DNA from 2 places in the Undibacterium sp. Ji50W genome. Region 1 is predicted to be linked to the other one. Evidence: predicted binding sites of a transcription regulator. Region 1 holds the regulator's gene; the other holds the start of a gene.
What was found. The regulator NrdR, encoded in region 1, represses ribonucleotide reductase genes. The targets are predictions, from matches to a motif close to CACNANATNTNGTG.
Positions count from the first base shown of each region.

Region 2: ACO0K9_RS06445 (ribonucleoside-diphosphate reductase subunit alpha) is a predicted target of NrdR. The motif match lies at 7,006-7,019, and genes of this name have one in related genera.

Region 1 covers NZ_JBMPOX010000013.1:144,164-154,542, forward strand. The annotation lists gene ACO0K9_RS18210 (translocation/assembly module TamB domain-containing protein) at 1-717, opposite strand, end outside; gene ACO0K9_RS18215 (autotransporter assembly complex protein TamA) at 719-2,629, opposite strand; gene ACO0K9_RS18220 (ExbD/TolR family protein) at 2,640-3,083, opposite strand; gene tolQ (protein TolQ) at 3,100-3,795, opposite strand; gene ybgC (tol-pal system-associated acyl-CoA thioesterase) at 3,940-4,338, opposite strand; gene ACO0K9_RS18235 (SDR family NAD(P)-dependent oxidoreductase) at 4,496-5,248, opposite strand; ZMP/ZTP riboswitch at 5,381-5,526, shown strand; gene glyA (serine hydroxymethyltransferase) at 5,640-6,890, shown strand; gene nrdR (transcriptional regulator NrdR) at 6,949-7,401, shown strand; gene ACO0K9_RS18250 (energy transducer TonB) at 7,457-8,152, opposite strand; gene ACO0K9_RS18255 (type IV pilin protein) at 8,206-8,646, opposite strand; gene ACO0K9_RS18260 (pilus assembly protein) at 8,707-10,379, opposite strand, start outside.
Region 2 covers NZ_JBMPOX010000002.1:260,088-270,466, reverse strand. The annotation lists gene ACO0K9_RS06465 (LacI family DNA-binding transcriptional regulator) at 1-381, shown strand, start outside; gene ACO0K9_RS06460 (YggT family protein) at 425-976, opposite strand; gene ACO0K9_RS06455 (hypothetical protein) at 1,066-1,923, opposite strand; gene ACO0K9_RS06450 (ribonucleotide-diphosphate reductase subunit beta) at 2,567-3,736, opposite strand; gene ACO0K9_RS06445 (ribonucleoside-diphosphate reductase subunit alpha) at 3,873-6,788, opposite strand; gene ACO0K9_RS06440 (sigma-54-dependent transcriptional regulator) at 7,302-8,747, opposite strand; gene ACO0K9_RS06435 (sensor histidine kinase) at 8,744-10,379, opposite strand, start outside.

The sequences.
Region 1 (10,379 bases):
GCCAGACACGCTCCCTTTCAATGCCAGCGCGGGTATGTCTTGTTGCACCTGGCCTTGCAGGCTGAACTGGCCATTCAGTGTATACGGGCGCAGGCTGGCCAGCGAAGATTGCATTTCTGCCCGTCCCCATGGGCTGGTAACACCCGCCACCAGACGGTATTGCCCGTCTTGAAAATGCAGGCTGCCACTGAGTGCGCTCAGCTCCAGGGTTTCATGCTGGGTGCCATCTGCTGACAAGTTCGCCAAATGCAAATGCCCCAGCGCCAGCTTGTGTGCATCCAGGGTAAATGGCAGGCTGAGGGTAGCCGGCAGTTGTGCCGGGTCTTTGCCAGGCAGGCTGGCAATGCGCAATGAACTGGCTTGCAAGCGCGGAATATCCACCTGCTGACGCCACAAGGCAGCAGGACGCCATTGCAGGCTGACAGCAATCGCCTCAATCACCAGTGTCTTGCTCTTATAACTGAACTTATCGATGGCCAGGTCATCTCCCACCGCACCCTTGACACCTTCAAATTGCAGGCTGCCGCCACTGATTTTTTCTGTGACCGCCAGCAGGGTCCGGGTACCTGATTCGGTCTTGCTGGCCCAGGTAAGCAGGATGGTCAGCGTAACGATTAGCAGCAGCAAAAACAGGCAGGCCGACAACAGCAGACGCGCCAGCACCGAGCGATTTTTTTTGGTCTTTGCTACTAGCGTTTTTACTTCGGGTGTCGTCATGTCAGAAAGCGATCGCGATGGAAAAATCCAGCCTGAATTTTTTGGTCTGACGACCATATGCCAGGTCCAGGGCTATCGGCCCGGCGGGTGTTTTATAACGCGCGCCCACGCCCATACCCTGGCGCAGATTCAATTCACGCCAGTTATCTGCTGCATTGCCTACATCAATAAAAGTAGCCGCGCCCCATTCGGGATACAGCCAATGCACATATTCAGCACTGGCAGTCGCCATGACACGCCCGCCACGGGTACTGGTGGCGTTTTGTATACCCAGGCTTTGATAGGCATAGCCGCGTACGGTCGTGCTGCCACCGGTACGGAACAGATAGTCTTCAGGAATGCCGTCACCGCTGGTGGAAAATACATTACCCACTTCAGCCCGCACGATCACGCTGTCATTCTTGCGTACCGGTATCCAGCGCTGGTATTTGCCATAGACCCGCACGAAACGCTGATCTGACCACAAGGCTTTTTCTGATGCGGCCAGATCCAGTTGATAAATCTCGCCCTTGCGTGGATCAAAGGGTTGATCCACATCACGCCAGGTCCAGCCCACACTGGCCACCAGCGCCCGGTGAAATTCATCCGGGGTATCGGCGACGGTCAGTTTTTCCCTGACGATATTCAAGCCCAGGCGCTGTTCAAGATGGCCGCGTGTGCTGGTGCGCTTGACACCCAAAGACTGGCGATTGGTCAGCACACCGGATATATCTTCGCGTTCTATCAGCACGCCAAAAGAATCCAGGTAATTGTTTTCACGCGGCGGTAAATAGATGTCGGCGTAGCCCAGTTGCCGACGTTGCTCCAGCCTTACCGCAGTACGCAAATCCCAGGCTTTGCCCAGGATATCGCGGTCACGATAAGCAACTTCACTGCGGTAGCCAGTATTGGTGCTGTAACCCAGGCCAAAACTCAGGTCACGTGCCTGCCGCTCAACCACGTTCACGTCCACCGACACGGCAGCGGCTTTTTCCGGGTCCGGGTCTATGCCCACGGTGACAGTGGCAAAATACGGTGAATTCTGCAAGGCGCGTTGAAAATCCAGCAGGCGTGAACGTGAATACGGCTCCCCCTTTTTGGGTGCCTGATAGCGGTCTATCAGCCACGAAGGATAACGCTGCATGCCGGTGACGCGTATCTCACCCAGGGTGAATACCGGACCACTATCGACGTCCACCTGCAAGATGCCACGGTGTTCATCAGCATCGATCCTGGCTTCGCTGGACGTCAGCGTTGCCGCAGCATAGGCATCGGCACGCAGGCTTTCCAGCAATTGGGTTTTGGCGTCGGTCCAGTCGGCGTCGCGAAATGGCTGCCCTACCGCCAGGCCCCAGTCTTCCTGTAAAGCACGTCTGCGCTTGAAGGTCGGTTTGTCCCCGGCATCTATGGCATCGGCCATGGGGCCTAGTATTTTGATTGAGACATTTTCTATCACCGTGCGCACACCGGCATCTACTGTCACGTGTATCAGTTTGGCAGTGCCCGTTGGGGTGTCGGTATTGTCGAGATTGTCAAACTGTATCTGTGGCGAAAAATAACCTTCTGTTGCCAGGATATTGCCAATGTCCTGACGCAATTTGCGTATCAGCGCTGGGGTGATATTTTGCGCATCGGCGCTGGCAGAAAATTCGGGGATATGCTGCCGCAGCAAATCCGCCCAGCTTGCTTTCGGGGTTTGCAATTGCAGGCGTCCACTACTGGCCCTGACCACGGTGTCGGGATCGATATCGGGATTTTCCGGGGCTGGAATGAGCGCCGTGACTGGCGTAGCAGTAGTAGGAGTACTGGCTTCCTTGGCAGGTGGGGTGGGCGCAAGCACCGGTGTTGCCACCTGCTGCGCCCTGACCTGCCCTGTGCCGATCAACCCAAGGGCACACCCTATTGCAAGAGAGGTACGCAGTGTTATCTGCATCAGTAATCGCTCACTTGGTTGCCAGCCCAACACGATTGATGCCAAGTTTTTTCGCTTCCGAAATCACCTGTATGACTTCATCATAAAGCATGCCCTTGTCGGCGGAAACCAGTACCGACAGTTCCGGCTTGGCATCATGGAACTCGCGCAGTTTCTGCATCAGTTGCTTGCGGTCTTTGGCTTCTTCCTTGCTGTCTTGGCGGTTATTGCCGTTGCTGCCTGCCTTGCTGTTGATGCTGATGGTGGAAGGTGCATCCGGACGCAGGGTAATTTCTATATAGTCGGATGGCGGTTGTGTCGATTGTCCCGCCGTCGGCAAGTTGATGACGCTGGGATTGGTCATTGGTGCACACACCATGAAAATCACCAGCAACACCAGCATCACGTCGATATACGGAACGACATTGATTTCTGCCTTGAATTTGCGTTTACGTTCGCCTCGCAGGGTACTCATGCTGACCTCTTTCCTCTTAGCGCGACTGACGCTGGAGGATATTCGAGAATTCCTCGATGAAGGTTTCGAAACGAATCGCCAGCCTGTCTATGTCATGCGAATAACGGTTATACGCCAGCACCGCCGGAATCGCTGCAAACAAGCCAATTGCCGTTGCGATCAAGGCTTCGGCAATACCTGGTGCCACGGCAGCCAGCGTCGCCTGCTGTACATTGGCCAGGCCACGGAAAGAATTCATGATGCCCCAGACCGTACCAAGCAAACCGATATACGGCGACACCGAACCTACCGACGCCAGAAAGGACAGATGGGATTCCAGCAAATCCATTTCACGCTGGTAAGACGCACGCATGGCACGGCGTGCACCGTCCAGCATGGCACCGGCATCCAGCGATGCCTTGTTGGCAGTTTTTACTTTGTGGTATTCGCTCATGCCGGCTTCAAAAATACGCTCCAGCGCACCGGTATGGTCACGGCCATTGCGACGGTTATTGGTGGCAGCGGCATACAAATCCACCAGATTGCCGCCAGACCAGAAATTGCGTTCGAATTCTTCTGTCTGCCCACGTGCTTTTTTAATGGCAAACATTTTACTGAAGATATAAGTCCAACTGGTCAGGGATACGCCCAACAGCAACAACATGACCAGTTGCACCAGGATGGAGGCATTGGTAATCAGGCTTAAGAATGAGAGATCTTGGGTAACAGTCATATTGAATCACATAAAAAACAAAAAACGTAAGCCTGATGACATACTGCATTCAGTCAGGCGAGTATTCAGCGGTATACGATAAATTTGGGCAAAGTCGGACAAATTCAGGCACATCCTGACAAATTTAGGCACTTTTTGACAAATTCAGACAATTTTTGTCAGAACATCGTCAGGAATGGCTGCTGGCCGCACATTCACCTTGTCCACACATCCCACCTTGATTTTGCCGCTGGCCAACAGGCGTTCGCCGCACCAGGCCTGCTGTTCGAACTGTACCGACGCCCTGCCCAGCTTTTCGACTACAACCGTCAGCCTTAGTTCATCATCCAGTCTGGCAGGTGCATGATACTCGACTGCCGTGGCTTTGACGACAAACATCAATCCATGCTGATCGGCCATCTGCTGCTGGTTCACCCCGGCTGCGCGCAACCATTCGGTACGTGCACGCTCAAAAAACTTCAGGTAATTGGCATAAAAAACGATACCACCCGCATCGGTATCTTCATAATAGACCCGCACTTGCCATTCAAACGTTTTGCTCATGGTGTAAAACTTTGCGGGAAACTAATGGACTGGTACAGTTCACTAGAAAAGTTATCATAGAAATCATCATTGTAAACTGCTTCTGCCAGGAATGACTGAAACCATGCCGGTCTGCTATCGAATCAGCATGATCAGCCTTCCCCAGGCCATCCGGCCATCAGGATGTGGTGCGCTTGATGGTCAATGGACCATATCCCTGGCAAGTCGGCATCATTTCTATGTGATTGATGTTGACATGCGGCGGCAAAGTGGCAATCCAGTAGGCAGTTTCAGCAATATCGGTGGCTGTCAGCGGAACCGTGCCCTCATACACCTTGGCTGCCGCATCGTCATTGCCACGATAGCGGACATTCGAAAACTCGGTGCCGCCACACAAGCCTGGGGCAATATTAGTGGCCCTGACCCCGGTGCCGACCAGGTCAGCCCGCAGGTTCTTGGTAAATTGATCCACAAAAGCCTTGGTGGCTCCATACACATTACCACCTGGATACGCCGTGGAACCAGCAACCGAGCCGATATTGATCACCAGGCCACTGCCACGGACCACCATGGCCGGCAAGACGGCACGGGTCACTGTCACCAGACCCTTGGTATTGGTGTCTATCATGGTATCCCATTCATCCTGCGACGCCAGATGTGCAGGTTCGGTGCCCAGGGCAAGACCGGCATTGTTGACCAGCACATCGATTTGCTTCCAGTCCTGTGGCAGGCCTTCCAGGGCCAGGCGGATGGAATCCTTGCTGGTGACATCCAGGGTCACCGGCAACAAGGCCGCACCAAGTTCGGATTGCAATGCGGCAAGTCGTTCTGCACGACGGGCGGCGGCAATCACCTTATGGCCCTGGCTGACAAATTTTCGTGCCATTTCTTCGCCAAAACCTGAGCTTGCGCCTGTAATCAATACGATCATGCTGATTTCCTTCAATGTGATGGATGAATACTGGCATTTTAATGCACATGCAGCATTTCCGATGGTCAGGCATGTATTTGACCGGCTTGCACTTGCCCATTCAAACGCCATCACGTAAAATCCATGCACCATTTCGTCTCACGTGACTGGCGAAACGGCCGAACCTGCATCAGCAGGGTATGCGGAACACGCATCACACCGGCCAAAGATGGATATCCATCGGGAAGCGTGAGATTTCGGAGTCAACCTGACTCCAGCCGTGCGCCTGGGTAGCCTGATGGTAAAAGCAATGAGGCTGCCCCCTATCCGTTTCAGACACCTCATTGACATCAAGCAATTGCTTATTGATTGCTTATTAATTGTTTATTAACAGGAATAATCAGGAACCGCCATGTTTGCAAAAAATCAAACCCTCGCCAACGTAGATCCAGAACTGTTTGCTACGATACAAAAAGAAAACGTCCGTCAACAAGAGCATATCGAGTTGATCGCGTCTGAAAACTATTGCTCCCCGGCCGTCATGGAAGCCCAGGGCTCCCAATTGACCAACAAATATGCCGAAGGCTATCCAGGCAAGCGCTACTACGGTGGTTGCGAGCACGTGGATGTGGTCGAACAACTGGCCATTGATCGCCTGAAGCAATTGTTCAATGCCAATTTTGCCAACGTGCAACCAAATTCTGGCTCCCAAGCCAACCAGGGTGTCTTCTTTGCGCTGTTGAATCCAGGCGATACCATCATGGGCATGAGCCTGGCTGAAGGTGGTCACCTGACCCACGGCATGCCCTTGAACATGTCCGGCAAATGGTTCAATGTTGTCTCTTACGGCCTGAACGCCGTAGAAGACATCGATTACGACGCCATGGAAAAACTGGCACGCGAAACCAAACCAAAACTCATCATCGCCGGGGCCTCTGCTTTTGCGCTGCGCATCGACTTTGAACGTTTCTCGAAAATCGCCAAAGAGGTTGGTGCCTACTTCATGGTCGACATGGCGCACTATGCTGGCCTGGTCGCTGCTGGCGTTTACCCTAACCCGGTACCGTTTGCGGACGTGGTCACCTCCACCACCCATAAGAGCCTGCGCGGCCCACGCGGCGGCATCATCCTAAGTAATGACGAAGCCATTGCCAAAAAGATCAACTCTGCGATCTTCCCTGGTATCCAGGGTGGCCCACTGATGCATGTCATCGCTGGTAAGGCAGTAGCATTCAAGGAAGCGCTGTCGCCAGAATTCAAGGCTTACCAGGAACAAGTCGTAAAAAATGCGGCCGCCCTGGCAAATACCCTGACTGAACGTGGTCTGCGCATTGTTTCTGGCCGTACTGAATCGCACGTCATGCTGGTTGATCTGCGTCCTAAAGGTTTGACTGGCAAGGAAGCAGAAGCCATCCTCGGTTCCGCCCATATTACCTGCAACAAAAACGGTATCCCGAATGATCCGCAAAAACCGATGGTCACTTCCGGTATCCGTCTGGGCAGCCCGGCCATGACGACACGCGGGTTCAAAGAAGCCGAAGCAGTGAAAGTCGGACACCTGATTGCAGACGTACTTGAAAATCCGCATGATGCCGCCACCATTGAACGTGTGAAAGCCGGTGTCAAAACATTAACCGATGCTTTCCCGGTCTACGAAGCATAATTCAGCGACATAAAACGCCACTCCATGAGTGGCGTTTTTTAAACTTTAGGCGAACTCTATGAAATGCCCTTTTTGCCACAATGACGATACCCAGGTTATCGATACCCGTGTTTCAGAAGAGGGCAATGTGATCCGCCGCCGCCGCCGCTGCGCCGATTGCGATAAACGATTTACAACCTATGAACGGGTTGAGCTGGTAATGCCGGTCATCGTCAAGAAAAATGGCAGTCGTACCGAATACGAAACCGCCAAACTGCGCGCCAGCCTGATGCTGGCCCTGCGCAAGCGCCCGGTCTCCGCTGAAGCTGTGGAAACCGCCATCCAGCGTATAGAAGAAAAATTACTGTCCAGTGGCGAACGCGAAGTCATGTCCGGCCACGTCGGCGAACTGGTCATGCGCGAATTGAAACGCCTCGACAAAATCGCCTACATCCGCTTTGCCTCCGTCTACAAAAGCTTTGAAGACGTATCGGAATTTGCTGAAGCAATACAGGAAGTCAGGAAGAATTAAGCTGCAAAACAAGCAAGGCCATTGCACAAATCACATGGAATATCATGCTGCTTTATTAGCGAATCACTTTCTTTGATACTTCAATAAATTCAAGCGGGTGAGCTGCAGCACTCAGTGATACCTCGATCACAAACTGGCTCTTCACGGCAACATCACCAATCATGCCCGGAGCAAACTTCATTTTCAAGAATTGTTCTTTCACCAAGCGGGTGGCTTCTGCTGAAAGTTTGCTCTCTTCAATTTCGATGTCGTCAACGTCGCCATTTTCATTGACCAGCACGCGCAATTGCAGGGGTTTTTCTGGAACCTCATCCATGACCAGGGTGAGGGTTGCGCTGGGCTCAACGTTATTCTGCACCTCTGGTGGTGTAGTCAATTCGTCAACGTGGTAATAATAGCTAAGCGAATCGGCGGTCTGCAACAAAGCCGGGGGACTCTTGTGTTGAACTTGCACTTCCCTGAACTTTTCCGCTTGATTATTATGTCGCAGATTATTTTCGGGTTGCGGGCGGGAGACAGCCTGGCGGGTATCAGGCTGCGTCGTATCAGATGCGACGAAGTGAATTTGCAGGATTTGGGACGTATCAGCATGCTTAACGATGCTATCTACATTTCCATCCTGAGCGTTTTTACATAAGACAAACACCACCAGTAAGCCATGCATCACCAAAGAGAAAGTTAATGCAAAGACGGAGCGGGAAGTATCATTTTTTGTAATAATGTAAAACACGAAATTGAATTGCCGTGACATTTTCCTGCCTCTTGCTTACGTCCTCCAGGCAGAAAAACATCCGTTCGCGCCCTCTATTTATTCCAACAGGCTGCCGCACCGCCAGTACCACTTGCATCACGCACACCGGCGCTGGTCAGTGTCAAGGTAGCACAAGTACCATCGGCGACTTGATCATTTGCTGGCACTGCTTGCAAGGTGTAGGCGGTTGCTGTCGGATTACCAGTAAAAGACAAGTTGTACTTTGTTTTCGATGAACGCGGTGAGGTGTTAAATGGTAGTTGCGCATTCGTCAAAGCGGTTGCCCCATCTGGCATCAATGCGTAACTGTTTGTCAGCGAATAATTACGCTCCATCCATTGCTGCAACTCCATCAAATCGCCTTTGGCTGTATTTCGATTACCAGTCAAGATATAGCTCCGGTAACTGGGGATACCGACAGCAGCAATCACGCCAATAACGACAACCACGACCATCAGCTCTATCAGGGTAAAACCACTTGAGGTTTTGCGCATAATCTATTCCAAATTTAAATGCCCCTGGCAGATCCAGGAGCTCGTCACAATTTATAAGATTTAACGAATTTGCCGCCAGGAAAACCTTACCCCTGTAACCGTATTTTTATTTAAGTCAATTTCTGATTGACTTTGAGGACCGCTAGCACCAGGAGTGAAACCAACCCTCACGCCACCAACTTTTATCACCGCTTTCTTGCCGCTGGATACCACGGAACTGAAATAAGGTATCCCCATTCCCACTGCCCCCCAACTACTGAGTTGGACAGGTGTGCCCGAAGTATTGTCTGTTACCACAGCGCCACTGTAGGCGTTAAAGATATTCACATACCCGGTACCCGGCAAACACGCAGTGGCAGGTGTGAACGAACTGACCAGGACAATACCAGTATCTGCCGGCATGATCGAATTGACGATACTCCGCTCACCGTTAACATTCGGCATATCCATATACCAGCCCTTCTTGGTCGTAAAGTCGACAGCATTGGAAGATGTGGTTCTGGAAAAATCCCCCGCCGCATTTGCTGTAGTTGTTGAGGTGATCGTTTGTGCCACCAGATCCGCCTTGGTAATGGGTGTCGCTGAGAATGTATCCGCGAACCCAAAGATTGTTTGCTGCACGGTGGTATTGTAATCAGCCCTTTCTATATATTTTCCTGTACCAAAAACGACGGCCCATGCACTAGCCACTAAGGCATGCGGCGCTACAGCAGGTGCCGATGTGATCGGTTGCGTTGCACTACCGGCAAAGGCTTTAGTCACTTTCCATGTGCTGGTTGCGGTATCCCATCTGATACGCCACATATTACCCTTCAGGTCACCAGCCCAGACCGTGTCTATCCAGCCATTGCCCTGGGTTGCGACTGGTAAGGGGGTCGCAAGACCATTGTTTCCCAGCGAACCTTCAACTTCGATTTTATTGATCACACTACCGTCATTGGGATCAAGCATATACAAGACTGCTTTGCCGTTGGTACTGCCAAAGCCGTTGCCAACGATAACTGCCCACTTGCCATTCGTTGTTCCATCAGGGATCTTTGTAATCTGTAGTACCTGTCCAGAGATAGGGCTTTGTGCTGGCTGATTATAGCTGTAGCCCATGTCCGTATCATTGGTGTCAGAGAATTCCCATTTGGAAATCGAAGCCGCATTTGTTTCTGTAAATCTGGTCGGATCAGTAACATCAAGCGCAAAGTAGCCTTTGCCACCGGCACCATAACTACCGACCAGCAAGGTCGCCCAACCGCTGGTCAATTTGACGTCACCTATCATCGGTGTCGAATCGACATAGAACTCATGCGAATAGGTGAGTGTCGTCAAGGCAGAAATCTTGGGGGCTGAAGTAGTAGTATCTATCTGCATGAACTTGCCGGGCACATAGGCAAATAATTCCTTGCCTTTGCCCGTATCAGAAGCGTCAAAGGCGTGCAGCATGCCGTCGTTCGCGCCTACGTAGACCACAGGTTTCCTATTTAGATTGTTGGCAATAAATGTAGAGTATCCGGGGAAGGCATCGCCTGCGTACAAGGCATTGGGGGCAGCCACATAAACAGGGCCTGAACCGACGATGTCACCTAACTTGGTTTTCAAACGGGTTCTGAATATACCGCCAGTTCTGGATGTTTCTTTGGAAGAGTCACCACGTATATAGTTGACCCTGTCAACACCTAATAAAGTTGGTGTATCAGTCAAACCGGTCGCTGGGTTGATATCCATTAAAGCTTTATCCGTCG
Region 2 (10,379 bases), on a different contig from region 1:
TTCAAACCGGAATACCTGGTGCATGCCGACTTTACCAGCCAGGGCGGGTTCAACGCCTTTCAGCAATTGCTGAGCTTGCCGCAGCGGCCAACAGCCATCTTTGCCAGCAATGACTTGATGGCGATAGGCGGCATCTGTGCCGCCAACGAAGCCGGTGTCAGGATACCCGGCTCCCTGTCCGTCATTGGCTATGATGATATCGCCCTGGCTTCGTTCAGCACGCCGCCACTGACTACCATTGCCCAGCCGAAAAAGGATATCGGTAACCTGACGGCGCAGATTCTGGTGAACCGCATCGTGGATCCGGAAGCACCGTTAAGGCGTGAAATGCTGATGCCGCAACTGGTCATTCGCCAGTCTACCTCGAAGCCGGATCAATAAGCAGGCTGGCGCCAGCCACAGCAACCCACCACACGGAAACTATTTACAGCAGCGCCAGCAGCTTGGGAAAACCTTCGCTCAAGACCTTGTTTAATATTTGCAAGATGATCAGGGCAACCAGCGGCGAGAAATCCAGACCACCCAAAGGCGGGATCAATTTGCGCAAAGGCGACAGCAAGGGCTCATTCAGGGCCCGGATAAATGGCGCAAATGGTGCCTGTGGGTTGACCCAGCTAAAAATTGCTTCCAGCACCAGCAAGGCCATCAAGCCATACAATATCCACTGCACCATGCGGAAAACCGCCAGCAGCAGGATGGTATTCAAAGAAAAATGCGCCATCAGCCAGACATCCAGCACCATGGCCAGTAGCGACACCAGAAATGCCGCTATCAGTGTCGCCCAGTCATAGCCCCGAAACCCAGGCACCACCCGCCGTATGGGGTGCACCAGCCAGTCCGTCAACTGGAAAATAGCCTGGGCCAGCCCCATTGGTGGGCGAACCCGCTGCACCTGCATCCAGAAACGCAACAGCAAAAACCCTGCAAACAAGCCTGTCACCGTATCAATGACAAAAGTGAAAATTTCATATAACACGATGCATCCTCAAAAAAAACCCACTGTATGACGAATCAGACAGTGGGTATTGTGCCTGAATAAGACCAGGCAACCAAGCATATCAAAGATTATGCCGGGCGATTACCAGTTGGGAAAGGCCAAGCTGCGTTTGGACTAACAACGGTTTTTGCATCAGGTGTCGCTGGTTTTGCTGGAGCGGCCTTTTTTGCGGCTGGCTTAGCCGCGGCTTTTTTTGCGGCTGGCTTTGCTGCTGCTTTTTTTACAGCCGGTTTGGCGGCAGGTTTAGCTGCTGCTTTTGCGGCCGGTTTAGCTGCAGCTTTTGCTGCTGGCTTGGCGGCAGCTTTTTTGGCTGCTGGTTTAGCTGCGGCTTTTTTAGCTGCTGGTTTAGCTGCGGCTTTTTTGGCTGCTGGCTTAGCTGCAGCTTTTGCTGCTGGCTTGGCTGCGGCTTTTTTAGCTGCTGGCTTAGCTGCGGCCTTTTTGGCTGCAGGTTTGGCTGCGGCTTTTTTAGCTACTGGCTTAGCTGCCTTGGCTGCTGGTTTAGCTGCAGCTTTTGCTGCTGGCTTGGCGGCGGCTTTTTTGGCTGCTGGCTTAGCTGCGGCTTTTTTAGCTACTGGCTTGGCGGCGGCTTTTTTGGCTGCTGGTTTAGCTGCGGCTTTTTTAGCTACTGGCTTAGCTGCTTTGGCTGCAGGTTTAGCTGCTGGCTTGGCGGCTGCTTTTTTAGCTGCTGGTTTAGCGACGGCTTTTTTAGCTGCTGGTTTAGCTGCGGCTTTTGCTGCTGGCTTGGCGGCTGCTTTTTTAGCTGCTGGCTTAGCTGCTGCTTTTTTAGCTGCTGGTTTAGCTGCGGCTTTTGCTGCTGGCTTAGCGGCGGCTTTCTTTGCAGCAGGTTTTTTTGCTGCAGCTTTTTTCGCGGCCGGCTTCTTGGCTGCTACTGGTTCGTCTGGTGACGGTTGTGGTGCTGTTGCCATTTTGTTTCTCCTTCGGTAGAGATGGAAAAAATCAGATAAAAATTAAATCCGCTCGATCCATTCAAGCGGATTATTCATCGGCACAAACAAGATCGCTGTTTGCGCTAATGAATTCTGCACCGGCCGAACTGCTGCATCCCCTCTATTGATGTAGCACTTCAGCCATCATGGTTTGCCAAATGCCAGACGCTCCCGTCATGGCGCAAACCTAAAAACCGTCGGCATTCAGCGATAAGCCTGCTTAATTGCTTGCTTATTTGCTTGATTAACTGCCGACGTCGGTATCCTTTTGCGAAATACAAAGACCAATAGCCACAATACCCAGATTCGCCAGGTATTGCGGCACTAACAGTTCAAAGCAATTTAATCTATGACTGTCCATTCAGTTTGGTGAGGCCTCTCGCGTTTTACATCTTGTGCAAACTTATGAGTCATCCCACAGGTTTGTTCTGATCAACTTAGATAATCATTGACTGATTAACTCGGTCCTGCCCGGTTTTTTGTCCGGCTGCCAGAAATGTCGCACTACCTTCGTACTGCGCATATGAAGCAATACTTCATTTAATCAAGACTGGCTTTACATCACATCAGAACTTACCTGCACCGGTTTCCGGTGGTCGCTGTTCAACAGCGCTTTCTCCACCTACTCCCAGTTAAGGGCTCCTCCAGTTTGGTACTCAATTACACGTGTCTCAAAAAAGTTGCGCTCTTTTTTCAGGTCTATCATTTCACTCATCCAAGGGAAAGGATTTTCTTCCTGAGGGAACAGCGCTTCGAGACCAATTTGTTGTGCGCGGCGATTTGCAATGAAGCGTAAATAACCTTTGAACATAGGCGCATTCAAACCGAGCACTCCACGCGGCATTGTATCCTCTGCGTAACGATATTCCAACTCCACAGCACGCAAAAACAACGATTTAATTTCATCGCGAAATGCCGGAGTCCACAAATGTGGATTTTCCATCTTAATTGTATTGATCAAATCGATCCCAAAATTGCAGTGCATCGATTCGTCGCGCAAGATGTATTGGTATTGTTCAGCCGCGCCCATCATTTTATTTTGACGGCCAAGCGCCAGAATCTGTGTGAAGCCGACATAGAAAAACAGACCTTCCATCAGGCAGGCAAATACGATCAGGGACTTGAGCAAGGTCTGATCTGCCTCTGTGGTGCCGGTCTTGAATTCAGGGTTGGTCAGCACATCGATGAAAGGAATCAGGAACTGATCCTTGTCGCGGATAGAGTCGACTTCGTTGTAGGCATTGAAGATTTCTGCCTCATCCAGGCCCAGCGATTCAACGATGTATTGATAGGCGTGGGTGTGGATGGCCTCTTCAAATGCCTGGCGCAGCAGATACTGACGGCATTCTGGTGCCGTGATGTGACGGTAGGTACCCAGCACGATATTGTTGGCAGCCAGGGAATCAGCCGTCACAAAGAAGCCCAGATTGCGTTTCACCAGACGGCGTTCATCTTCCGTCAGGCCATTCGGGTTTTTCCAGAGTTCAATATCACGCTGCATATTGATCTCTTGCGGCATCCAGTGGTTAGCGCAACCTGCCAGGTATTTGTCCCAGGCCCATTTATATTTGAAGGGAACCAGTTGGTTGACGTCGGTGGTGCCATTGATGATGCGCTTGTCGGCAGCATTGACCCGGCGTGCCACAACTTCGGGGGAAACCACGACCGGTTTGCTGACCAGCGCCGGATTCAGGGCAATATCCTGCGTTTGCAAACGCTGCTGCAAATCCATACCGCCCACATGACGCGGGCCTGGCGCTGCCGGCGTGACTTCATCATCCCAAGATAACATTATTTATTTCCTTACTTTTGTAACAGCTTGTATTTTTATGGGAAGAAGCCTGGCCCGCACTTCTTCCCGCAACCTTCTGGTCTTGCCATTTGCCCGCAGCTTATTGCCAACTTATTGGCAGCAGCGTATTTGCGGCTTACTGGCAAGCCTCGCACTCTTCAAAGCCAGCGTCACCAGGACGCAACATGCAGGCCGGACCATCTGTCTCTTGCGCGCCCGCTGTTGCACCGGCTGCTGCGGCAGCATAGCCACCGCTATTGCCATCCACCGACACCGCATTCAATGCACCCGTCTTGCTGGTGGATTTTTCAGTGTGCGTTGCACCAATCGTACGCAGGTAATACGTGGTTTTCAAACCACGCAACCAAGCCAGCTTGTAGGTTTCGTCCAGTTTCTTACCGGATGCGCCAGCCATATAGATGTTCAGGGACTGCGCCTGATCTATCCATTTTTGACGACGTGAAGCCGCTTCCACTAACCAGGATGGGCTGACTTCAAATGCGGTTGCATACAGGGCGCGCAGGTCTTCCGGGATACGGTCTATACGTGCCAGACTGCCGTCAAAGTATTTAAGATCGGCAATCATGACTTCATCCCACAGGCCACGGTCTTTCAGATCACGCACCAGATGCTCGTTGATTTCTGTAAATTCGCCAGACAGATTCGACTTCACATACAGGTTCTGGTAAGTCGGCTCGATACAGGCGGACACACCAATGATGTTGGAAATGGTCGCTGTCGGTGCAATGGCCACGCAATTCGAATTACGCATGCCAAATTGCTTGATGCGATCACGTACCACTGTCCAGTCCATGCTTTCCGAGAAATCGGCTTCCAGGTAACCGCCACGTTCTTCAGCCAGCAGTTTCAGGGAATCTTGCGGCAAGATGCCACGGTCCCACAGCGAACCACGATAAGAACTGTAACGGCCACGCTCTTCTGCCAATTCGGTGGATGCCAGGTAAGCGTAATAGCAGACGGCTTCCATGGACGTGTCAGCAAACTGTACAGCGTCCAGCGATGCATAAGGAATGCGCATCATGTGCAGGCAATCCTGGAAACCCATGATACCCAGACCGACAGGACGGTGACGCAGGTTGGAGTCACGTGCCTTCTTGACTGCATAATAGTTGATGTCGATCACGTTATCCAGCATGCGCATGGCTGTGCTTACAGTTTTTTTCAATTTAACGTGATCCAGCTTGCCATCTTTCATGTGGGCAGGCATGTTGACCGAACCCAGATTACATACGGCGATCTCGCTGTCGTTGGTGTTCAGGGTAATTTCTGTACACAAGTTAGAGCTATGAACGACGCCGACATGCTGTTGTGGTGAACGGATATTGCATGGGTCTTTGAAAGTGATCCATGGATGGCCAGTTTCAAACAGCATGGACAGCATCTTGCGCCACAGGTCCAGTGCCGGGATTTTTTTCGACAGACTCAGTTCACCGCTGGCTGCTTTTGCCTCATACGCGGTATACGCCAGTTCAAACGCCTTGCCATATTTATCATGCAGGTCAGGGACATCGGAAGGCGAGAACAGTGTCCAGTCACCTTTTTCCATGACACGTTTCATGAACAGATCAGGAATCCAGTTCGCGGTATTCATGTCATGCGTACGACGGCGGTCATCGCCAGTGTTCTTGCGCAGGTCGAGGAATTCCTCGATATCCATGTGCCAGGTTTCCAGATAGGCGCAGACTGCCCCTTTACGTTTACCGCCCTGGTTCACCGCCACGGCCGTGTCGTTGACCACTTTCAGGAAAGGTACGACGCCCTGGGATTTGCCATTGGTGCCTTTGATATGCGCACCAAGTGAGCGTACCGGTGTCCAGTCATTCCCCAGACCGCCGGCATATTTTGCCAGCAAGGCGTTTTCCTTGATGGCTTCATAGATGCCATCCAGATCATCCGCCACGGTCGTCAGGTAGCAAGACGATAGTTGTGAACGCTGGGTACCGGAATTGAACAGGGTCGGTGTCGAGCTCATGAAATCGAAACTGGACAGCAGATTGTAAAATTCTATTGCGCGGGCTTCGCGATCAATTTCATTCAAGGACAGGCCCATCGCCACACGCATATAAAAAGCTTGTGGCATTTCAACACGGGTACCACGGATATGCAGGAAGTAGCGGTCATACAAAGTTTGCAGACCGATATAACCAAATTGCAGATCGCGGTCGGCGACCAGGGCATTCGCCAGTTTCTTCAAATCAAACTGGGCAAGTTTGGCATCCAGCAGATCGGCTTCGATACCTTTCTTGATGAATTTCGGGAAGTACTCTATGTACTCTTCCGCCGCATCCTGTTGCGCCACTTCCTTGCCGAACACTTCTTTGCGGACTGTATGCAACAGCAAACGTGCTGTCACCTGACTATACGCAGGTTCTTTTTCCATCAGGGCACGGGCAGCCAGGATGGCGGATTTATACAATTCTTCTACCGGCACGCCGTCGTACAGGTTTTTCAGTGTCTCGGCCAGAATCGCATCCGGATCTGCCAGCTTGTCCAGACCCAGGCAGGCAGCAGCAATCATCTTGCGCACTTCTGCCACATCCAGTGGACGCGCCTGGCCATCAACGATGACATTCAATTGTGGCGCGGCAGACCCAGCCTGGCCAGGAACATCATGCACGCGACGGCGTTCTTCCATGCGCTTGGCACGGTACAACACATAAGAGCGGGCAACATCATGTTCGCCGGAACGCATCAGGGCCAGTTCAACCTGGTCTTGCACATCTTCTATATGAAAGGTACCGCCGGCAGGCTGTCTGCGCAACAGCGCAGCGACCACACTGGCCGTCATCTGCTCCACCAGTTCACGAACCCTGGCGGACTCGGCACCGTGTCCACCGTTGACCGCCAGAAAAGCCTTGGTCATGGCGATAGCGATTTTGGATGGCTCGAAACCGACCACGGAACCATTACGACGGATGATGCGATATTCGCTGTAACTGTTCAGACTGGCAGCAGCAGGTGCTGTCGTCGCATTCAAAACCGATCCCAGATCTGGCTTGGACAAAGTGGATATTTCAATAGAAGAGTGCATTGATCCTCCGGATGCAGTGTTATTTTTTTCCATCAGCGACGCTGCTTGACAGGTTTGCTGATGGTTTATGGGTTAAAACAGGTATTGCACATTACAGTTCATGGCGGACAGTCGACTTGTCTTATCCGACCATTTTGTTCATATCATTTACCAAATCAATTGCAAATCAAGAAGGAAAATTGAACCAGAGCAAGAAAACAAACAAAATCACGGAAACCACTACATATAGTGTACAAATTTTTATTTGCCCTAATTCTAGTGCCGCATCCCAGCATATGCAACCGCTTTACATGTAAATAATTGAATTATTTTTTTGCGCAATTGCGGGATAAGTGATTGACACAGGCGAAAAGCCCGCAGAATTGGCGGCTGATATGCAAGTGGGTACTAACGTGGGATGCTCATGCAAGTGGCATGATCAAGTGGTATGAGCAAGGGGGAACGGAGAACGGGCCCGTCAGCATAAAAGCTGGCGGGCAGAGGCAGAGGTATTCAGGTCAATGCAGGGATTTGTTATTCCTGGATTTTCAATTTTTGTATCTGATAACGTAGTTGCCTAAAACTGACACCCAGCAATTCAGCGGCCTGGGTGCGGTTGTTTTTGGTCTGGTTCAAGGCGCGCTTGATCATTTCGCGTTCCACGTTTTCCAGATACTCGGGGAGCGAGCAGGGTAAATCCGGCGCAGTAAATACATCCGCCGGAAAACCGGACTCCATGATGGGGCGGCTCGGCACCACTACATCGGCATCGACGGCAGGCAGCAAAAATGGCTCGGCCAGTTTTCTGGTACCACGCAGCGCCAGGTCGGCCACCTCGATGCAGCCATCATTGGCAAAGGCAATGGCGCGTTCGAGTATGTTTTCCAGCTCGCGTACGTTACCAGGAAAGTCATAGCTGATCAGGGCATCAATCGCCAGTGACGACATATTGATGTCTGCGCCAGTGAGCTTCTTCAAAATGCTGGATGACAGTTCAACAATATCTTCAAGGCGCTCACGCAAAGGTGGCAAATGCAGCTCAATGACATTCAGGCGGTAATACAGATCCTGACGGAAGCGCCCTTCTTCTACACATATCGCCAGATTCTGGTGGGTGGCACTGATGATGCGCACGTCTACCGCTTCTTCCACGGTAGCGCCCACCTTGCGCACGCGACGTTCCTGTATGGCCCTTAACAACTTGACTTGCATGGGTAAAGGCAGGTCGGCCACTTCATCCAGCATCAGGGTGCCGCCACTGGCGGCCTGGAAGAAACCGTCGCGATCATCAGCAGCGCCGGTGAAAGCACCCTTGCGATAACCGAAAAATTCGGCCTCCATCAGATTTTCTGGTATTGCACCGCAGTTCACGGCAACAAAGGGCTTGCCCGCGCGTGCGCTGATGGTATGGATTTCCCTGGCTGCCAGTTCCTTGCCGCTGCCGGATTCGCCGGTAATGATGACCGGGGCCATGCTGCGCGCCAGACGACTGATCTGCAAGCGGACTTCCCGCATGCTCTGTGACTGGCCGATCAGGAAAGAATTGAAAGTGCTGGCAAGCTTGGCCGGTGCCGCCTGCTGTTCTTTCTGCACTTCATTGGTTTGCAAGGCGGACCTGACCAGTTTGCGCAACTGATCAAGCGCCACCGGCTTCGACACATAGTCAAAAGCGCCAGCTTTGAGGGCAACCACGGCGTTGTCGGCACTGCCAAAAGCGGTAATCACGGCAATCGGTGTGTTCTTATATAGTGTACTGACTTCCTGCACCAGTTCCATACCCGATCCATCAGGCAGGCGCATGTCGGTCAGAACCAGGGCATAACTGTGTTTGAGCAGTTGCTGCCGGGCGACGGCGAGGTTTTCGGCACTGTCCACATCCAGACCCATCTTGATGAGCGTAATTTCCAGCAGTTCACGCAGATGCGCCTCATCATCCACCACCAGGATGCGGGGGCAACTCGCAGCGTCGTTCATACTCATGCACTATATCCAGAGAAATTAATCACAAAGCGCCCGCTGGGCTCGTTCTTGCCATCACCCGTTTCTTCAACGCGGTATTCATAATCCAGCAGGGCATGGTTGTTCAGGCACAATTCCCTTGCCATATATAAGCCCAGCCCGGTACCCATGCGTGAGGTCGTGTAAAAAGGTTCAAACAAATGGGCCCTGACATCATAGGGAATGGCCGGGCCATCATCCTGTATATGCAGTTCCTGCCTGCCGGTGGGATTCACATGCGCATATAAACGTATGCTACCCGGTTGCCCGCTGGCATAGCGTATCGCATTCGATAATAAATTCAAAACAACTTCACGCAAATGACTGGGATCAAAGCTGACCTGGAAATTTCTTTCGTCCTCAACCGCGATCAAATCCGCGGCCAAGCCCTTGGTTTCGGCAAAATCCTGCACCATCACGCGTAGTGTATTGATCAGGGAATAAGGTTCAACGTCAGGCTGGGCCTTGCGTGACAGCTTCAAGATGTCTTCGATCAGCTGATTCAGGCGTGACACATTGTCATCAACGATTTTCAGCAGGCGTGCAGCCTGCGGTTTGTCGCCGCCCAGATTATCCAGGTCTTCATTCAGCAGCGATGCCGCATACGAGATGGACGACAGCGGATTGCGCACCTCATGGGCAATACTGGCGGTCAGGCGGCCCATGGAAGCCAGTTTCAATTGCTGCGCCTGGTTTTCGATATCCGATACATCTTGCATGAAAATGATCGTATAAGTCCCGGCCTGCCCTGACATGCCGCCCACATTGACGCCCTTCACCGCCACAAAGCGCAGCTTCAGGTGAGTAATGAAATGCGGGCTCTCACTACGTTCGTGCAATTCGAGTTCTGTCGCAGCAGCCTTGACTTCGAGTCGCACGTCATCGAGATAGCAGCGGATAGACACAAAGGAAATTTCTTCATCCTTCTTGCGGTCTTGCAGCACATTGCGGTTCTGCATGGAATTTAAAATCTCGACGATGGGACGCAAGGCTGAAATATGGGCCAGTTCTGCACCCACCATTTCCTTGGTCAGGTTACCGCCCAGCATGCGCACCGCCGCCGGGTTGATTTCAAACATGCAGCCGGATTGATTCAACACCAGAATGCCGTCACCCATATCGGCAATCACTAACTGGTTGATGGCCTGCTGTATGGCCAGGGCATTCCCGCGCTGTGTCGCCAGGTGTTCCTGGCGTATCAGGTTATTCGCCAGGCGGCTGACCACGTACACCACGGCAAAATAGGCGGCACCATATAAACCTGCCTGCGACAGGGCGGTTCCTTCTTCCAGTTGCAAGAGGTGGTATACACTTTCCGACAACAAGAACAGCACAGCGATAGAGGTAAAAAAGAAGGCCCACACCAGCGGACTGAGGATAGCGGCAGCTGCCAGCGGGAACAAATACAGGATGCCGAGGCCGCTTTTACTGCCGCCGCTGGCAAAATAGAGAATGGAAATAACGGTAATATCGACCAGCATCTGTAGCGTCAGTTGCCACATGAAGCGATGCCGGTACAAGAGTTTCAAAATGACAAACGCGACCGAAGCCCCGAAATACAGCAGGCAAACATCACGCACCAGCAAGTGCTCGGCCACCCAGATATCCCTGCCA